DNA from 3 places in the Mesorhizobium sp. M1338 genome. Region 2 is predicted to be linked to each of the others. Evidence: riboswitches for the same ligand, from Rfam matches in the RefSeq annotation. Region 2 holds a riboswitch; each other region holds the start of a gene.
What was found. A riboswitch is a leader RNA that binds a small molecule or an ion and turns the genes downstream of it on or off. The one in region 2 is predicted to bind cobalamin.

Region 1 (5,550 bases), on a different contig from region 2:
CTTGGCGATGAGTGAATGGTGAATGGTGAATGGTGAATGGTCATGCGCGTGCCCCATCCTGGTCCAGCGACCGAACGAACGAAACCAGCCTCTTGCCGAGCTTTGTGTAGCTCGGTTCCAGCTTCGCTGCCTGCTCCTGGGACAACAACCCGATCCGTATGCAAAGCATGGTATGTGTTTCCAGTTCCTTCAAGGAACCTTGTGCGATGCGAAGAAACTGAATGAACGTTCGTCGCTGTGCGCGACCAAACCCTTCCGCTATATTCGCCGGGATTGAGACTGCGCAGCGTCGCATCTGGGATGTGATTCCATACAATTCCTCGCGCGGAAACCCGCGCGTCAAAACATAGATTTCCTCGGCGATATCCATCGCCTCTTTCCAGACGATGAGATCGCGATAATCGCGTATAGCTTCCGGCGTCTTGTCCATTCACCATTGACTATTCACCATTCACCATTCACTGCTTCGCTTTTTCGTCCCCGGGAAGAACGTAATCAGTTCCCTCCCATGGGCTCAAAAAGTCAAAGTTCCTGAATTCCTGCTTCAATTCCACAGGCTCGTAGATGACGCGCTTGGCTTCGTCGTCATAGCGCACTTCGACAAAGCCGGTCAGCGGGAAATCCTTGCGCAGCGGATGGCCTTCGAAACCGTAATCGGTCAACAGGCGGCGCAGATCGGGATGGCCGGAGAATAGCACGCCGTAGAGATCGTAGGCCTCGCGCTCGAACCAGTCGGCGCCGGGGAACACGCCGGTGATCGACGGCACCATGGTTTCCTCGTCGGCCTGCACCTTGACGCGGATGCGTACGTTCTGCTTCGGCGACAAGAGATGGTAGACGACGTCGAAGCGCTTGGCCCGCGACGGATAGTCGGCGCCGCAGACGTCGATGATCGAGATGAACTGGCAGCGCGCATCGTCGCGCAGGAAGGTCATCACCTCGACCAGATCGCGCGGCTCGACGTGAATGGTAAGCTCGCCATAGGCGATATCAGCGTCATTCACGCGGTCGATCAGCTTCTCGCCGAGATAGGTCGACAGTTCACTCAGGGATGCGGTCATGGATTTACCGTTCGATCGTGCCGGTGCGGCGGATCTTCTTCTGCAAGAGAAGAATGCCGTAAAGCAGCGCTTCGGCGCTCGGCGGGCAGCCGGGCACATAAATGTCGACCGGCACGATGCGGTCGCAGCCGCGCACCACCGAATAGGAATAGTGGTAGTAGCCGCCGCCATTGGCGCAGGAGCCCATCGAGATGACGTAGCGCGGCTCGGGCATCTGGTCGTAGACCTTGCGCAGCGCCGGCGCCATCTTGTTGGTCAGTGTGCCGGCAACGATCATGATGTCGGACTGGCGCGGAGACGCGCGCGGCGCGACACCGAAGCGCTCGCTGTCATAGCGCGGCATCGAAGTGTGGATCATCTCGACCGCGCAGCAGGCAAGACCGAAGGTCATGAACATCAGCGAACCGCTGCGCGCCCACGTGATCAGTGCCTCGGTCGAGGTGACGAGAAAGCCCTTGTCGGCCAGCTCATTGTTGATCTCGAGGAAGAAGGGATCGTCCGCCCCTACCGGCTGGCCGGTATTAGGATCGATGATACCTTTGGGCTTCGGCGCGACGAGGGTGCCTGAACTATCGTTCAATCCCATTCCAGCGCTCCTTTTTTCCATTCATAGGCAAAGCCGATGGTCAGCACCGCCAAAAACACCATCATCGACCAGAAGCCGAGCATGCCGATCTTCGAGAACGACACAGCCCACGGAAACAGGAAGGCCACTTCCAGGTCGAAGATGATGAACAGGATCGACACCAGGTAGAAGCGGATGTCGAATTTCATGCGGGCGTCATCGAACGAGTTGAAACCGCACTCGTAGGCGGAGAGCTTTTCGGGATCGGGATTGCGGTAGGCCACCAGGAAGGGCGCGGCCAGCAGCGCCAGGCCGACAACCAGCGCCACGCCGATGAACAGGACGATGGGCAGGTATGAGCTCAAGAGTGCGTTCATGCTCGGCTTTCCGTTGGCGCCAATCCACGTTGATTACAGCACCGGACCCTAATGCGGAAGCGTGACAGTTTAACCGCTGAACCGTTTTAAGGGCCTATGCTGCAACGCGGCGAGGGTTAGCGCAGCACTTCCAGCGAAGCAAGTCAAACCTTGTTCAAAACACCGACCTGGACGGCATATCGCGGCAAACTGGTCCGATCCCCTCTTGTTTGATTTCCTTCGCTTTTTACTCCACTTTTCTCTCCTGACATGGTTGCCGCCAAAACCCTGCTAGCATCGGCCGGAATCACCCCTCAATCGCCCTCAGAGTGACGCCTGCATGAAGGAAAAGATTTCGCTCCCCATGGCCCGGCGCATCGCGCTTGCCGCCCAAGGGTTTCTCGATCCCCGCCCAATCGGCACCCCGAACCGCCGGCACTTCGCCCGGGTACTGGCCCGCACCGGCCTGCTGCAGATCGATTCCGTCAGCGCGGTGGTGCGCGCCCATTATATGCCACTCTATTCGCGCCTTGGCCCCTACCCGCTCGCTCTGCTCGACAACGCGGCTGTGACGCGCAAGCGCACGGTGTTCGAATACTGGGCGCACGAGGCTTCCTTCCTGCCGGTCGAGACATACCCGCTGATGCGCTGGCGCATGGAACGGGCCGAGCGCGGCGATGAGATGTATCTGGGCCTCGCCAAATGGGGCCGCGAACATGCCGCCTATATCGAAGAGATCTACCGCCAGGTCGCCGATCGCGGCCCGATCGCCGCTTCCGCGCTCGAAGGCCAGAAGGGCTCGGGCGGCTGGTGGGGCTGGAGCCACTCCAAGCATGCCTTCGAATGGCTGTTCTGGGCCGGGCGCATCACCACTGCGCACCGTCGCGGTTTCGAACGCTTCTATGATCTGCCCGAGCGTGTGCTGCCGCAGGCGATCCTCGATCTGCCGGTGCCGGCCGCCGAGGACGCGCACCGCGAATTGCTGCGCATTTCGGCCCGCGCCCACGGCATCGCGACATCAGGCGATTTGCGCGACTACTTTCGGCTGTCGCCGGCGGACATGAAGGGCCGGCTGGAGGAACTGGTCGAAACAGGCGAGCTTTTGCCGGTGCGTGTCGAAGGCTGGGACAAGCCGGCTTATCTTCACCGGGACGCTCGCCTGCCGCGCAAGGTCGAGGCCCGAGCCTTGCTGGCGCCGTTCGATCCGGTCGTCTTCGAGCGGTCGCGCACCGAGCGTCTCTTCGACTTCCACTACCGCATCGAGATCTACACGCCGGCCGACAAGCGACAATACGGCTATTACGTCCTGCCGTTCCTGCTCGGCGACAGGATCGTGGCGCGCGTCGATCTCAAGGCCGACCGGCCGGCCGGCGTGCTGCGCGTCCACGCCGCCTACGCCGAGCCCAACGCGCCGCCGCGGACCGCCGTCGAACTGTTCGAGGAATTGAAGCAGATGCAGGGCTGGCTCGGCCTCGAACACATCGAAGTGACGTCCGCCGGTGACTTGGGTCCGGCGTTGGCCGACCTAACCGTGTCGTAAGCTCGCGTTGACACCGCTACCCGCAAAAGCCTAAATCCCGGTCGAGACGGTCTCTTCTCTTCAACGAGAGGAGCCAAGAGGGAATGCGGTGAGGGATATCTGTCCCAAATCCGCGGCTGTCCCCGCAACTGTAAGCGAAGAGCCAAGGCCGAAAGCCACTGGGATGGTCCCGGGAAGGCGGCTACCAAGGCGATGACCCGCGAGCCAGGAGACCTGCCGTCCGCGACTTTAGAATCCGATCGCCCGGCGGGTTTCCGGGCAAGGAGCCGATCTTTGGACCACGACAGCAGTTTTTCGGCTGGCACAGCGGATGTTTCGTCCGGGCACGATGATGCGTTGGCCGGCGTCACCGTGATCGTCTGCGCCTCCTGTCGCGACGAGACCGGCTCCGACGCCCATCCTCGCGCTGGCGAACTGCTGGCGGACGACACGCGCCGCGCCGCATCTGGCGACAACATTCGTGTCCGCGGCGTTGAATGCCTCGGCAATTGCAAGCGACGTCTCAGCGCCGCCATCCTGCGCGACGGCTGCTGGAGCTATGTCTTCGGTGACCTGACCGCGACCAGCGGCGCCGACCTCGTTACCGGCGCCAAGCTCTTCGCCACCTCGACCGACGGCCTGATCCCGTGGCGCGGCCGTCCCGACAGCCTGAAGCGCGGCCTCGTTGCCCGCATCCCTCCCCTCGACATGCTGAAGGACTTGAAATGACCGTTTCCGTCTCCCGTGTTCCCTGCACCGTCGTCACCGGCTTTCTCGGCGCCGGCAAGACGACGCTGGTCCGCCATCTCCTGGAAAACGCCGGCGGCAAGCGTATTGCCATCATCGTCAACGAATTCGGCGACATCGGCATCGATGGCGAGATCCTTAAGGGCTGTGGCATCGATACCTGCCCGGAGGAAAACATCGTCGAACTGGCCAATGGCTGCATCTGCTGCACCGTCGCCGACGACTTCGTCCCGGCGCTCGACCAGATCCTGGCGCTGACGCCGAGGATCGACCACATCCTGATCGAGACCTCGGGCCTGGCGCTGCCCAAGCCGCTGGTCCAGGCTTTCCAGTGGCCAAGCGTGAAGAGCCGCGTCACCGTCGATGGTGTGATCGCCGTGGTCGACGGCCCGGCGCTGGCCGACGGCCGCGTCGCCAACGACATGGATGCCTTGCAGGCGCAGCGCACCCAGGATGAGACGCTCGATCACGACGATCCGGTCGAGGAGGTGTTCGAGCACCAGATCGCCTGCGCCGACCTGATCATCCTGTCGAAGAGCGACCTGATGGACGCAGCCGGCACCGCCCGCGCCAATGCCATCATCAACGAACACTCCGCTCGCGCGGTGAAGATCGTGCCGACGTCGCACGGCAAGGTCGATCCCTCGGTGCTGCTCGGCCTCGGTCTGGCCGTCGAGGATGACATCGAAAACCGCAAGTCCCATCACGACGGCGCATTCGACCATGAGCATGACGACTTCGACACGTTCATCGTCGACATTGCCTCGATCGCCAATCCCGATGAACTGGCAAAGCGCGTCGCCACCGCCGCCGAGGAAGAGAACGTGCTGCGCATAAAGGGCTTCGTCGAGGTCGGCGGCAAGCCGATGCGGCTGCTGCTGCAGGCCGTCGGGCCGCGCGTCAACCACTATTATGACCGCGCCTGGACCGCCACGGACGACCGCCGCTCGCGCCTCGTCGTCATTGGCCTCAAGGGGCTGAACCGCCCGGCTATCGAGCGTATACTCGCCGGCTGATTTCGGACACGGGTCGCGATGCACATCCTAACCACGACATCCGCCTCGCTCGACGACCTCGCCGAGCCGGTCGATCTGCGGCAGATGCCGGCGGATATCGTGGCCCTGTCCTTCACCGACAGCGATCTTGCAGGCCTTGCGGCCGCGTGGAAGGCCGATGCCGGCCGCCTGCCCTCGATGCGGCTGGCCGCCCTGCGTGATCTGCGCCATCCCATGTCCGTTGACCTCTGGGTCGATAGCGTCGCCCGCCACGCCAAAATCATCCTCGTCCGCATCCTCGGCGGCT
Region 2 (5,550 bases):
TCTTCCATTCCTGCTTGGCCTGCTCGATGCGTTCCTTCGACGATGAGACGAAATTCCACCAGATGTAGCGCTGCGAGCCGAGCGAAGCGCCGCCGAACAGCATAAAATGCGCGCCGGTCCGCGACGATACGACGATCTCGTCACCGGGCCGAAACACCAGCAGCCGTTCGGCCGGGAAAACGTCGCCCGAAATCGAGACCTCTCCTTCCAGTGTGTAGATGGCTCGTTCTTCCGCATCGGCCGGGATCTTCACGCCGGCGCCTGGCGCAAGGCGCAGGTCGGCATAAAGCGTCTCGGAGTCGGCCCTGACCGGGGACCGCAATCCCTGGAAATCACCTATGACGATGCGCCCGCTGACGCCTTCGGCGTCGATCTCGGGCAGCCGTAGTGCTGCGGTGTTCTCGAAAACCGGGGCTACTTCTTCCTTGCCGTCCGGCAGCGCCAACCAGGTCTGCAAGCCGGAAATCGACATCGGCGCGCCGCGCAGTTCTTCGGGGGTACGCTCGGAATGGACGATGCCGCGGCCGGCGGTCATCAGGTTTACGTCACCGGGCTGGATGACCATTTCGGTGCCGAGTGAATCGCGATGCCTGATCCTGCCGTCGAACAGATAGGTGACCGTCGACAGGCCGATATGCGGATGCGGACGGACATCGAGCGCCTGCCCGGCGCGCAGGATCGCGGGGCCCATCCGGTCGAAGAAGATGAACGGTCCAACCAACCGCCTCTTGGCGGTCGGCAGGGCGCGGCGCACCTGAAAACCGCCAATGTCCTTGGCATTCGGGATGACCATAAGCTCGATCTGGTCGCTGGCGAAGGCGTCGCCGACTTCAGGGTCTTTCCCCGGGAAAAAGCTCATGAACTCTCCTCGTCGGCGCCAGAGGCAGCCTGGATGTATCAGGCAAACCGGATCGCCGATTTCGCCCTTAGTTTGGCCGCCACTTCTTCGCGATTGCGCGGATGCTGATGGGTTTCGAGTGAATCAAGCAGTTCGCGCGCCGATGCCGCGATGGCTTCGACCGCGTGGTCGAAGGCATGCTGATTCTGCTTCGAAGGCCGCGTCGTTCCGCTCAGCTTGCGGACGAACTGAAGTGCCGCGTCGCGGACTTCGTCGTTGGTAGCGGGCGGATCAAAATTGAACAGGGTCTTGATGTTTCTGCACATCGCTTCCGTATCTCCTCTTGTCCTGGAGCGCTTTCAATCGGGACGCGTTCTATCCTCGATCATGATCATGTCCAAAAGCCCGTGAGGCAAGACCACCGTTCGGACCGCCTCAATCCGCGTCAAGCGGCTCCGTTCCGACCGGCTTGCCATCGCGCGACAGCCTGATCTTCTCGACCTTGTCCTCGGCGGCCTTCAGCAGCCGGTCGCAATGCGCTTTCAGTGCCTCGCCGCGCTCATAGATCTTAATCGACTGGTCGAGCGGCACGTCGCCACGCTCAAGATCATCGACGATCTTTTCGAGTGCGTCGAGTGCCTGTTCGAAGCTCATCGCCTTGACATCTTCGTTGGTCTCACCGGCCATCATTCATCCTTTCATCAGTCGCCCGACATGGGCGGCGACCGAAAATGCCAATCCCTGCAGATCGTAGCCACCCTCGAGCAGGCTGACGAGCCGGTTGCCGCTGTGACGCGCGGCGCGCTGCATCAACTGGCCGGTCGCCCAGTCGAAATCGTCCTCGGTCAGGTTGATCTCGGCCAGCGGATCGCGGTGATGCGCGTCGAACCCGGCCGAAATGATGATCAGATCGGGCGCGAAATTGTCGAGCGCCGGCAGCACGCGCGACAGGAAGGCATCGCGAAACACCTCGCTGCCGGTCTGCGGCGCCAGCGGTACGTTGACGATGTTGCCGGCGCCGGTTTCGTTCTTCGCGCCGGTGCCGGGGTAGAGCGGCATCTGGTGCGTCGAGCAATAGAGCACCGACGGATCGTCCCAGAAAATATCCTGCGTGCCGTTGCCGTGATGCACGTCCCAGTCGACGACGGCAACCCGCTCGACACCATGCTTCTTCTGCGCATAACGCGCCGCGATCGCCGCGGTGTTGAACAGACAAAAACCCATCGACGTGGTTTTTTCGGCATGGTGGCCGGGCGGCCGGGCGGCTACGAAGACATTGTCGGCGCGGCCTGCAAAGACGTCGTCGACGGCGGCGTTGGCCGCACCGATCGCGGTGATCGCCGCCTGCCAGCTCTTCGGGCTGGCGGTGGTGTCGGCGTCGATGCGGGCGATTCCCTCGTCGGGAATGGCGGCGCGCACGCGGGCGACGAAATCGGCGGGATGGGCATAGAGGATGGTGGCCTCGTCGCCTTCCGGCGCCTGGATACGATCGAGCGCGGCAAAAGCTTCGTCGTCCAGCACGCGCTCGATGGCGCGCAAGCGGTCCGGCCGCTCGGGATGGCCGGGCGGCGTGAGGTGCTCAAGGAAGACTGGATGGGTATAGAGACGGGTAGCCATCGTCCTAATCTAGTGACCCGGATCGACAAAGGCCATGCACGGGCGGCCGATGATTGGGGAAAATCGCGCCTGCGTCCATTCGCGTCGCGGCAGGCATTGGCGTCGTCCGCGCTTCGGCGTAAGGTCCGTGGCACTGCCTGGTGCCCGCCGCAAGTGGGAGAATCGGGAACACGGTTGAACTCCGTGGCGTGCCCAACGCTGTAAGGGGGACCGCGCCGGTATGTGCCACTGTCGATACGGGAAGGCACCGGACGCGGGTTGATCCCAAGCCAGAAGACCGGCCTGGCAGGCATCGTCATCCGCATGGTCAGGCGGATGGCATTGATTGCAATCGCAAGGGGACAAGCGATGCCGGAACACATGACCGCTGCCGTTGGCGATGGATTTGAGCAGAATGCGCGCGATGCGGTGTATCGCGCCATGTTCACGCGGCGCGATGTGCGCAGCCACTTCCTGCCCACCGCGCTCGACGATGAGGTGCTGGCGCGGCTGCTGCTTGCCGCTCATCACGCGCCGTCGGTCGGCTTCATGCAGCCTTGGAATTTCATCGTCATTCGCGATGCCGAACGACGGGAAAAGGTGCGCGACCTGTTCCTGGCGGCGCGCGAGCAGGAATTGCCGGCCATCGAGGAAGAGCGCCAGGCGCTCTACCGCAAACTCAAGCTGGAAGGCATTTGCGAAAGCGCGCTCAACATCTGCATCACTTGCGACCGGCAGCGCTCGGAAGGTTCGCCGCTGGGACGCTGGCACAATCCGGAGATGGACCTCTACAGCACGGTCTGCGCGGTGCAGAATTTCTGGTTGGCGGCGCGCGCCGAAGGCGTCGGTGTCGGCTGGGTCAGCATCATCGAGGCGCAAGCGCTGAAAGGCCTGCTGTCAATTCCGGAGCATGTGACCCCGGTCGCCTATCTCTGCGTCGGCCGTGTCTCGGAGTTCGCGCCAAAGCCGGACCTTGAAACGCATGGCTGGGGACGGCGGCTGCCGTTGCCGGAACTGATCATGAGCGAGGTTTTTTCCGGGCAAGGTGAAGCGTTGCTCAAATCGACCGTGGCGCGCCTCAACACCGTTGCTGCCACGCCGGCGAGCCTCGCCGATCAGCTTGTCGCGCCGGCCGTGCCCCAACGCGAGCCGCCGAAGGAGGCCAGCGCCTTATCCTTAAGCTCCCTGAACTTCGACGACGCCTCGGCCAGCCGGGCATCCCAGTCGGGATCGGGCACCTGGCCGGCGATGGTCTTGAAATAGACCTGCATCAGGCAGGCGATGGCGAAGGGTTCGATGAACGCCGCCTTGAAAGCCCAGGCGAAGACGATGGCGAGCACGAAGGCCCAGCCGGCGAGTTGGCCGGGCATCAGGAAGAGAATGGCGCCGGCAGGCGCCAGCATCAGCAGGAAGATGACGAAGGACACGCCCCACATGATGACCGCCAGCCAGACGGCGTTCTTGACCATGACCTTGCCGTTCTGGGCATAGAGCACGACGCCCTGGCGCGCCGTCTCGAACGGCGAGGACGAATTGATGCGGATGTTGTAGCCGAGGATGATCTCGTCGACATAGGTCAGGGACAGGCGGATCACCGTGTTGATGAAGGAGACCAGGCCGCCCAGGCCCGGGATCGGCAGGAAGGCGGCGATGCCGCCGATGAGGCCGGTGATGGCGCGGATGGCGCCCTTGACCAGTTGGTCGACGACGAAAAGGATATTGGCCTCCGCGAAACGCTGGGTGACGATATCCTTGGCGTAGGCAATCTGGTCCTGGCCGCCGGGAATGTCGCGGCCGTCGATCAGATGGACCATGACGGCGATGTGGCCGGCCTTGACGACATAGAGGATGTATTCGCGGATCCAGTAGACGGCGATCGAGACGATACCGAAACCGACCACGCCGCCCCACAGGGCAAAGGACAGCGGCCCGTCGGGATCGGTGGAGATATGGCCGACGCCATAGCCGACGCTAGCGCCGGTGCCCGTCGCCATGATGTAGGCCAGCGTAATGCCGAAATAGACGATCATGCGAAAGACAATGAACGGCCAGGTTCGCATCACGATGGACACCGACCCGCCGATATCGAAATCCCACATGCCCCGAATCTCCCCTCAGAGGTGGTCGGAAAGGATGGACCCAACCCGGCGATTGTCAATTGCCGGGTTGGCGCCCGGGCAACGAACTCGGGTTAACGGGTTTCCTTCGCAGCCTTCGCCGGCGCGTTGGCTGACGGAGCATCAACCGAAAAACCCGCCTGTGCGGCGGGTCACTGGCGCAAATCAGCACCATGGACGAATATGTACCATAGCTGAGGTCATGGAAGCAAGAAAAAATTCCTATCGTGAAAAGCTGCCGGCACCGCCGAACTGGCTGTCGTAAGGTCTTTTGAGTTCGAAGCCCTACCGTGGCGCCGGGCCACCGATGGGATTTCAGTTCGATTGCGAACCCGGCTTTTTGAGCAGGCCTTCGAGCAGTTGCTTGAACGCCGTCACCACTTTCTTCGAGGTCGCTTCGGGGTCGTTCGAATTGGCGATCCGTTGCGCCGCCTGGCTGCTCGCGCCGTTGATCAGCCGCGAGGCCGTTTCGGGGTCGAGGCTGGAGACGACGACTCCCTCCTCCTGCAGCGCCGTCAGATGGCTGGTCATTGAAGCGATGCACGCATTGGCGTTCGGCCATTGTGCCGGATCCCCGAGAACGGCCGGGCCATCCCGGAACATGATGCGCTGGATTTCCGGCTCAAGCGCCATCTCGATATAGGTCGTGCATTCGTCGACAAAATGCTGCCAGCGGGTCGGCGCTCTCGACGCGACCTCATTGATGCGTGCCGCCATCTCCCCGTCGATTTCGGCGATAACCGCCTGCAGCAGTCCCTTCTTGTCGCCGAAGTGATGATAGAGCGCGCCGCGCGTCAGCCCGGCTGAGGCAGTGAAGTCATCCATCGAGGCTTCCGAATAGCCGACCGTGCCGAAGGCATGGCGGGCGGCCGCGATCAGCTTGGCGCGCGTCTCGGCAATCATCTCCTTGCGGGGTTTGTGCATGGCTTCTGGACCTATTCACATACGTTGCGTATGCCAATTGACATACGCGGCGTATGCTCTATTTAACATTCATAC
Region 3 (5,550 bases), on a different contig from region 2:
GTCCCAGTTGGATTTACGCAGCGGCAATCGCTCGCGCAGTGCAGCTTCGTCGATCTGGATTATTTGGGCGCCCGCCTTTTCAAGATCGAGCACCTCCTCGCGTATTGCTAAAGCAATCTGACGGCAGACTTCGGAGCGGGGAAGGTCGTCGCGCACGAAAGACCAGTTAAGGATGGTCACGGGTCCGGTGAGCATCCCCTTCACCGGTCTCTTCGTCAGCGATTGGGCGAATTCCCACCAGTTCACCGTCATCGGATCGGGCCGCGACACGTCGCCGAATATGATCGGCGGCCTCACATAGCGCGACCCGTAACTCTGCACCCATGCGTGTTGGGTGAACACGAAACCGGAAAGTTGCTCCGCAAAATATTGCACCATGTCGGTGCGTTCGAATTCGCCATGGACCAGCACGTCGAGGCCAATTTCCTCTTGCCAGCCTATTGCCTCTTCAACCTCTTTCCTCAGGAGCAATTCAAACGCGAGGTAGCTAAGTCGTCCTTTGGCGTGAGCCGCCCGCGCATTGCGCACCTGCTGAGTTTGCGGGAAAGAGCCGATGGTCGTCGTCGGGAAAGGCGGCAGGCGGAGCTTTTCGATTTGAAACCGCGAACGTTCGGCAAAAACGCTCTTTCGCTGCTTCATGCAGTCGGCGATACCGGCAAGCTTTCTCTCGACGAGAGGATTATGCACCTTCGGCGAAGTTGCTCGGGCCGCAGCAGCGTCGTCAGCAGACTTTAGCTCCTCCGCAACCGTATGTCGACCTCCGGACAACGCGCTGGCGAGTACGGTCAGCTCGTCCATCTTTTGCGTCGCGAATGCGAGCCAGGACTTTGTGTCCCGATCAAGTGCGGTTTCCTGCTCAAGATCGACCGGAACATGCAAAAGTGAGCAAGACGGAGCGACCTCCACTCGGTCCAGCGGCCAGCCCGCGACAATACGCTTAATCCGGTCGAAAATGGCAGAGAGGTTCGCGCGCCAGACGTTACGGCCGTCGATCAAACCGAGCGACAGCACGAGGTCCTTCGGCGCAAGTCGGCCGGCCAGCTCCAGTTGCTCGGGAGCGCACGCAAGATCGACGTGCAATCCCGCTATCGGCAGCGAAAGGGCGGTCCCGAGATTGTCGCCCAATGCACCGAAATAAGTAGCCAGCATGATCTTGAGATCAGGCGCAGCTTTGGAGAGCCGATCGTAGGCAAATTCGAACGCGGCCTGCTCATTTGGGATCAGGTCAACAACTAGCGCTGGTTCATCGATTTGGAGCCAGTCGGCACCTGCGAAGTTCAAGCGCCGCAGAAGTTCCTCATAGACCGACAGCAACTTGGGAAGCAGAGCAATAGGGTTAAAGCCTCGGGCGGGCGACTTCGAAAGCTTGAGGAATGTAATTGGGCCAAGAATCACCGGGCGCGTATGAATGCCCAGCGCCCTAGCTTCGAGAAAATGGTCCACCGGCTTCGCCGAAGAAAGGACAAAGGCCTGGTCGTCAGCGAGCTCTGGGACGATGTAGTGATAGTTGGTGTCGAACCACTTCGTCATCTCCATTGCTCTCACCGCATGATCCACGCCTGCCGTCGGGCCCTCCGCAGCTTCGCCTTGGTGGCCTCGCGCCATTGCGAAATAAATATCCAGGGGGACGGGAAGATCCCCCTGGCTCCAGCCATAACGTTTCGGCACGGCACCGACCATTACCGCTGTGTCCAGAACATGATCGTAGAGGGAAAAGTCATTCGAGGGAATTATGGTCACGCCACGGTCGCGTTGCTCGATCCAGTTCGCCTCCCGCAGCGCCCGCGCCGTTTCCAAGAGGTCATCAGCGGCACATTTTTGCGACCAGTAGCTTTCAAGCGCGTGCTTCAATTCTTGACGACGGCCGATCCGCGGCAAGCCGAGCGTCGCAACTGGAACTTTCTGCAAGATAGACATACCACACCTCCGATTGAGGCGTGGATGCAAGGCAGACTTGACAAGTAGGCACAACGCCAGTTGCCGTGGCCGCCCAGACACCCCGCCTGTGGACCTCGTCGCCATGGCAGGTGGCTCACGGATCGTCACCTATGCCCGACTTCCCAAGGCTATTGACCTCAGTGACATCAGTGGGGCTTGGCTCGCCGTTGACAGGCGGGGGCAGCGCCGGAATTTTCGCCGGCTCCTTGCCTACGAGCAACAACACAACCTCTTCGAATGATCCGGTGGCCGATTTGGCTGTGCAGGACTGATGGTAAAAGGGCGCACCAGGCACCCTTCCTTTTCAGCGACCCGGCATTCGCCTTCCGTTATCAGAAGCGGTAGGTCACACCTGCGCCTATCAACCAGGGATCGAGAGCGGCCTTCCCCGTGAGCTTCGCGCCGTCCACCGTGACGTCGAAGTCTGGCTTCAGGAAAAGCTTCTTTACGTCGAAGTTGACGCCCCAGTGCTGATCCACCATGTAGTCGAACCCGACCTGCAGCGCGGTGCCGAACGTGTTCTTAACCTTGAGAGCATCGGCGCTGCCGGCGTCCTGGTTATAGAAGATCGTGTAGTTCACGCCGGCGCCGACATAGGGCTTGAGCGCGCCGAAATCGGTAAAATGATACTGCAATGTGAGCGTGGGCGGCAGCAGCCAAACCTTGCCGATATTGCCCAGCGCGCCGATCGCTCCTTGGCCCTCGATGTTGGCATAGGTGGTGCCGAGGATAAGCTCGGCGGCGATGTTGTCCGTGAAGAAATAGGAGATATCGAGTTCCGGCGTCACAGTGTCCGAATAGGAAAGACCGGAGCCGGGCACCGCATGTACGTAACCCGAATCTTCAGTGATGACCCCCAACGCGCGCAGCCGGATCTGCCAAGGGCTTGGCGCTTCCGTGACCGAGGCTCCTGCCTGCGGGACGCACGCGGGATGCGCAAGGTCCGCCGCGACGGCCTGCTGTCCCACCACCATGAGGATGACGGCCGCTGTTACTCCCCGCGCCACGCCCATTCGCTTTTTCGCCATGATATTCGCTCCTTGCTCTTCAGAAATGATGCGATGCACTATGAAAAATCCTGCTGGAATCGACGAAGCGCTCATGCGCAGTTTGCGTGGGACAGCGCACACATTATTTGCGCCGTGCTCGCAATCATCGACCTGTACTCACTTGTTGAAACGTTGCGGTTTGTCTCCGTCCACCTATCGAACGCCATCGGCTTGCCACCCGATCGCACTGCGAAGGAAATTGGTGCCCAGGGCAATGAATGCGGCCCGCTCCCGATTGTTCTTGCCGTAGCCGTGCCCGCCCGCGCCGGGCTCGTAGAAGTAGGCGGGATAGCCAAGAGCCTGCAGCTTTGCGGCCGTCTTACGCGCGTGGCCCGGGTGGACGCGGTCGTCCCGCTTCGTGGTGGCAAGCAGGATCGGCGGATAGGGCTGTCCTGGCGTCGCGGCGTGATAGGCCGAGATTTCCTTTAGGAAGATCCATTCCTCCGGCTTGTCGGGATCGCCATATTCGTCAATCCAGCTCGCGCCCGCCAAAAGCTTGGTGTAGCGGCGCATATCGGTAACCGGGACTGTGCAGAACAGCGCGCCGAAACGCTCAGGATAGCGGGTAAGCATATTGGCGATCAGAAGGCCGCCATTTGAGCCGCCCTGGGCGGCAATCCGCCTCGGCAGCGTAATGCCTCTTCGCACGAGGTCGGCGGCAACGGCGGCGAAATCGTCATGGGCGAGACGCTTGCCCGCCCTGCGCCCCGCCTCGTGCCAACGGGTGCCAAACTCGCCGCCGCCCCGGATGTTCGCCACCACGCACGTGCCGCCGCGTTCGAGCCACAGTTTGACGAGCGAGGAGTTGTAGTGGGGCAGGGCCGATTTGCGGTACCCGCCGTAGGCGGTGAGGTGAACCGGGGCATCCCCGTTCCCGTTCGCCGGACCGACCTGCGTATAGGGGATCATCTCACCATCGGTCGAGACTGCCTCGTGGCGCGTCACCACCAGCCCGAATGCATCGAAATTCTCCGGGTCGCGCTTCAGGATTACTGGAGCGCCGAGAGGCGCTGCGGCGTTGAGGTCCAATAGGAGAAGCTTCGGCGGCGTGATCGGGTCCTGAGCCGAAATGAGGACCTCTCCATTGGTCTCGTGACGTTCAGCATCGAGCGACGAAAGGTGAACAGTCCCTTCGGTGGACACGGTGTCCAGCGCTCGGCGCGTCCATTCCTGGCCCTCGGGGGTGAACATCTCGAAACGTGGATCGAGGTTGACGAGGTAGGAGATAACGAGCTTCCCGTTATTCCAGAAGAATGATTGCAGGGAGCGCCTGTCGCCTGGTTCAAAGAGGATGGCAAAACTGCGCTCGCCGGCGATGAAGGAGGAAAGCGAGATGGCGATCAGCGCGTCCGCGGCATGGGTCATCCCTCCCACTGTCCATGGCTTGCGCGGCTTTACCGCCAGCCAGTCGCCGAAGCCGCTCCACCAGGCGTCCCGAGGAAGGTCGATCCGCATCTTCGGCCCGCTCCTGTCGCCGATTCTGGCGATCGTCTCAAAGAAGGTCGACCCCTCGATGAACCAAAGGCGCTCGCTCTCGGCGGTGCGGTCCAGATGGCCGGACACGCGGATGGATTCGGAACCGGTTTCGAATATTACCGGCGCGGTGAGCGGATCCGCGCCACGCTTCCACAGCCGCACGGTGCGCGCGTAACCGGAGCGGGTGGCCATGCCATCACCAAGGGCACTGGAAAGCAGAAGCGTGTCAGGGTCGAGCCAATTAACCTCGCCCTTGGCCTCCGCGAGGTTGAAACCATCGGCGACAAAGCTAAGAGATCCCAGATCGAATTCGCGATGCACGACCGCGTCGCTGCCGCCGCGCGACAGGCGCAGAACGGCTCTTTCCCGTCTCTCCGGCTCAAGGGACGCGCCGCCCCAAATCCAGTCCTCTCCGTCGCTAGCGGCGAGGGCGTCCAGATCGAGCAGTAGCTCCCACTGGGGATCAACTTTCATGTAGGCGGCAAGGGTGGTCCGGCGCCACAGTCCGCGTGGATTTCGGGCATCTTGCCAGAAATTGTAGAGGTACTGGCCGCGGCGCCTGATCAAGGGGATCCGGTCAGGGCGATCGAAAATCGCTGTCAGGGCGTCATGGTCCCGCTCGAATTGCGTTCCACCGAAGTGCTCCAGGGTCCTGGCAGACTGGCTGGCGGCCCAGTCAAGTGCCCGTTCGCCTTCTACATCTTCGAGCCAAAGATAGGGATCATCGTCGGGAGCATTCACCGTTGGGCGGAAATCGAATACGGTCATGTCCGGATAACGTGAAGAATGATGTCGACTCGAAAACAGCCGCAACGTCCTGTCGGCTCGGAAAGGCCCAGTTTTCGCGGCTGCGACCGCATGTTCGGCGAGCTTGATCATGGCATGATTTTTCCTCAGTTCTTGCCGCAGCGCGTTTGCAGATAGCCTTGCACGTGTCGTGCCAAACGAGAAAATCATTTCACAACAATGCGATCACCCTGATGGCGCTGTGTGTCATGTCCGACTTTGTCGGAGACCGGACAACGAGTGCAGCCGTGACCGCCTGATAGAACCTCCTGTGCGAGCTCGGTGGGCACTGCGGAATAAG

Region 1: another riboswitch for cobalamin. It lies ahead of NKH19_RS21965 (DUF1636 family protein); the one in region 2 lies ahead of bluB (5,6-dimethylbenzimidazole synthase).
Region 3: another riboswitch for cobalamin. It lies ahead of metE (5-methyltetrahydropteroyltriglutamate--homocysteine S-methyltransferase); the one in region 2 lies ahead of bluB (5,6-dimethylbenzimidazole synthase).

What each region holds. Positions count from the first base shown of each region.
Region 1 is NZ_JAMYLL010000028.1:34,221-39,770, reverse strand. Features, by position in the region: gene NKH19_RS21990 (four helix bundle protein) at 41-430, opposite strand; gene NKH19_RS21985 (NADH-quinone oxidoreductase subunit C) at 459-1,061, opposite strand; gene NKH19_RS21980 (NuoB/complex I 20 kDa subunit family protein) at 1,066-1,647, opposite strand; gene NKH19_RS21975 (NADH-quinone oxidoreductase subunit A) at 1,638-2,003, opposite strand; gene NKH19_RS21970 (winged helix-turn-helix domain-containing protein) at 2,323-3,522, shown strand; cobalamin riboswitch at 3,554-3,757, shown strand; gene NKH19_RS21965 (DUF1636 family protein) at 3,796-4,230, shown strand; gene cobW (cobalamin biosynthesis protein CobW) at 4,227-5,264, shown strand; gene NKH19_RS21955 (cobaltochelatase subunit CobN) at 5,283-5,550, shown strand, end outside.
Region 2 is NZ_JAMYLL010000004.1:26,852-32,401, reverse strand. Features, by position in the region: gene NKH19_RS05665 (pirin family protein) at 1-859, opposite strand, end outside; gene NKH19_RS05660 (DUF2277 domain-containing protein) at 898-1,164, opposite strand; gene NKH19_RS05655 (exodeoxyribonuclease VII small subunit) at 1,274-1,525, opposite strand; gene NKH19_RS05650 (histone deacetylase family protein) at 1,529-2,455, opposite strand; cobalamin riboswitch at 2,577-2,755, shown strand; partial or broken gene bluB (5,6-dimethylbenzimidazole synthase) at 2,759-3,433, shown strand; gene NKH19_RS05640 (hypothetical protein) at 3,550-4,533, opposite strand; gene NKH19_RS05635 (TetR/AcrR family transcriptional regulator) at 4,867-5,475, opposite strand.
Region 3 is NZ_JAMYLL010000018.1:44,706-50,255, reverse strand. Features, by position in the region: partial or broken gene metE (5-methyltetrahydropteroyltriglutamate--homocysteine S-methyltransferase) at 1-1,917, opposite strand, end outside; cobalamin riboswitch at 2,006-2,183, opposite strand; gene NKH19_RS17700 (OmpW/AlkL family protein) at 2,271-2,951, opposite strand; gene NKH19_RS17695 (prolyl oligopeptidase family serine peptidase) at 3,141-5,231, opposite strand.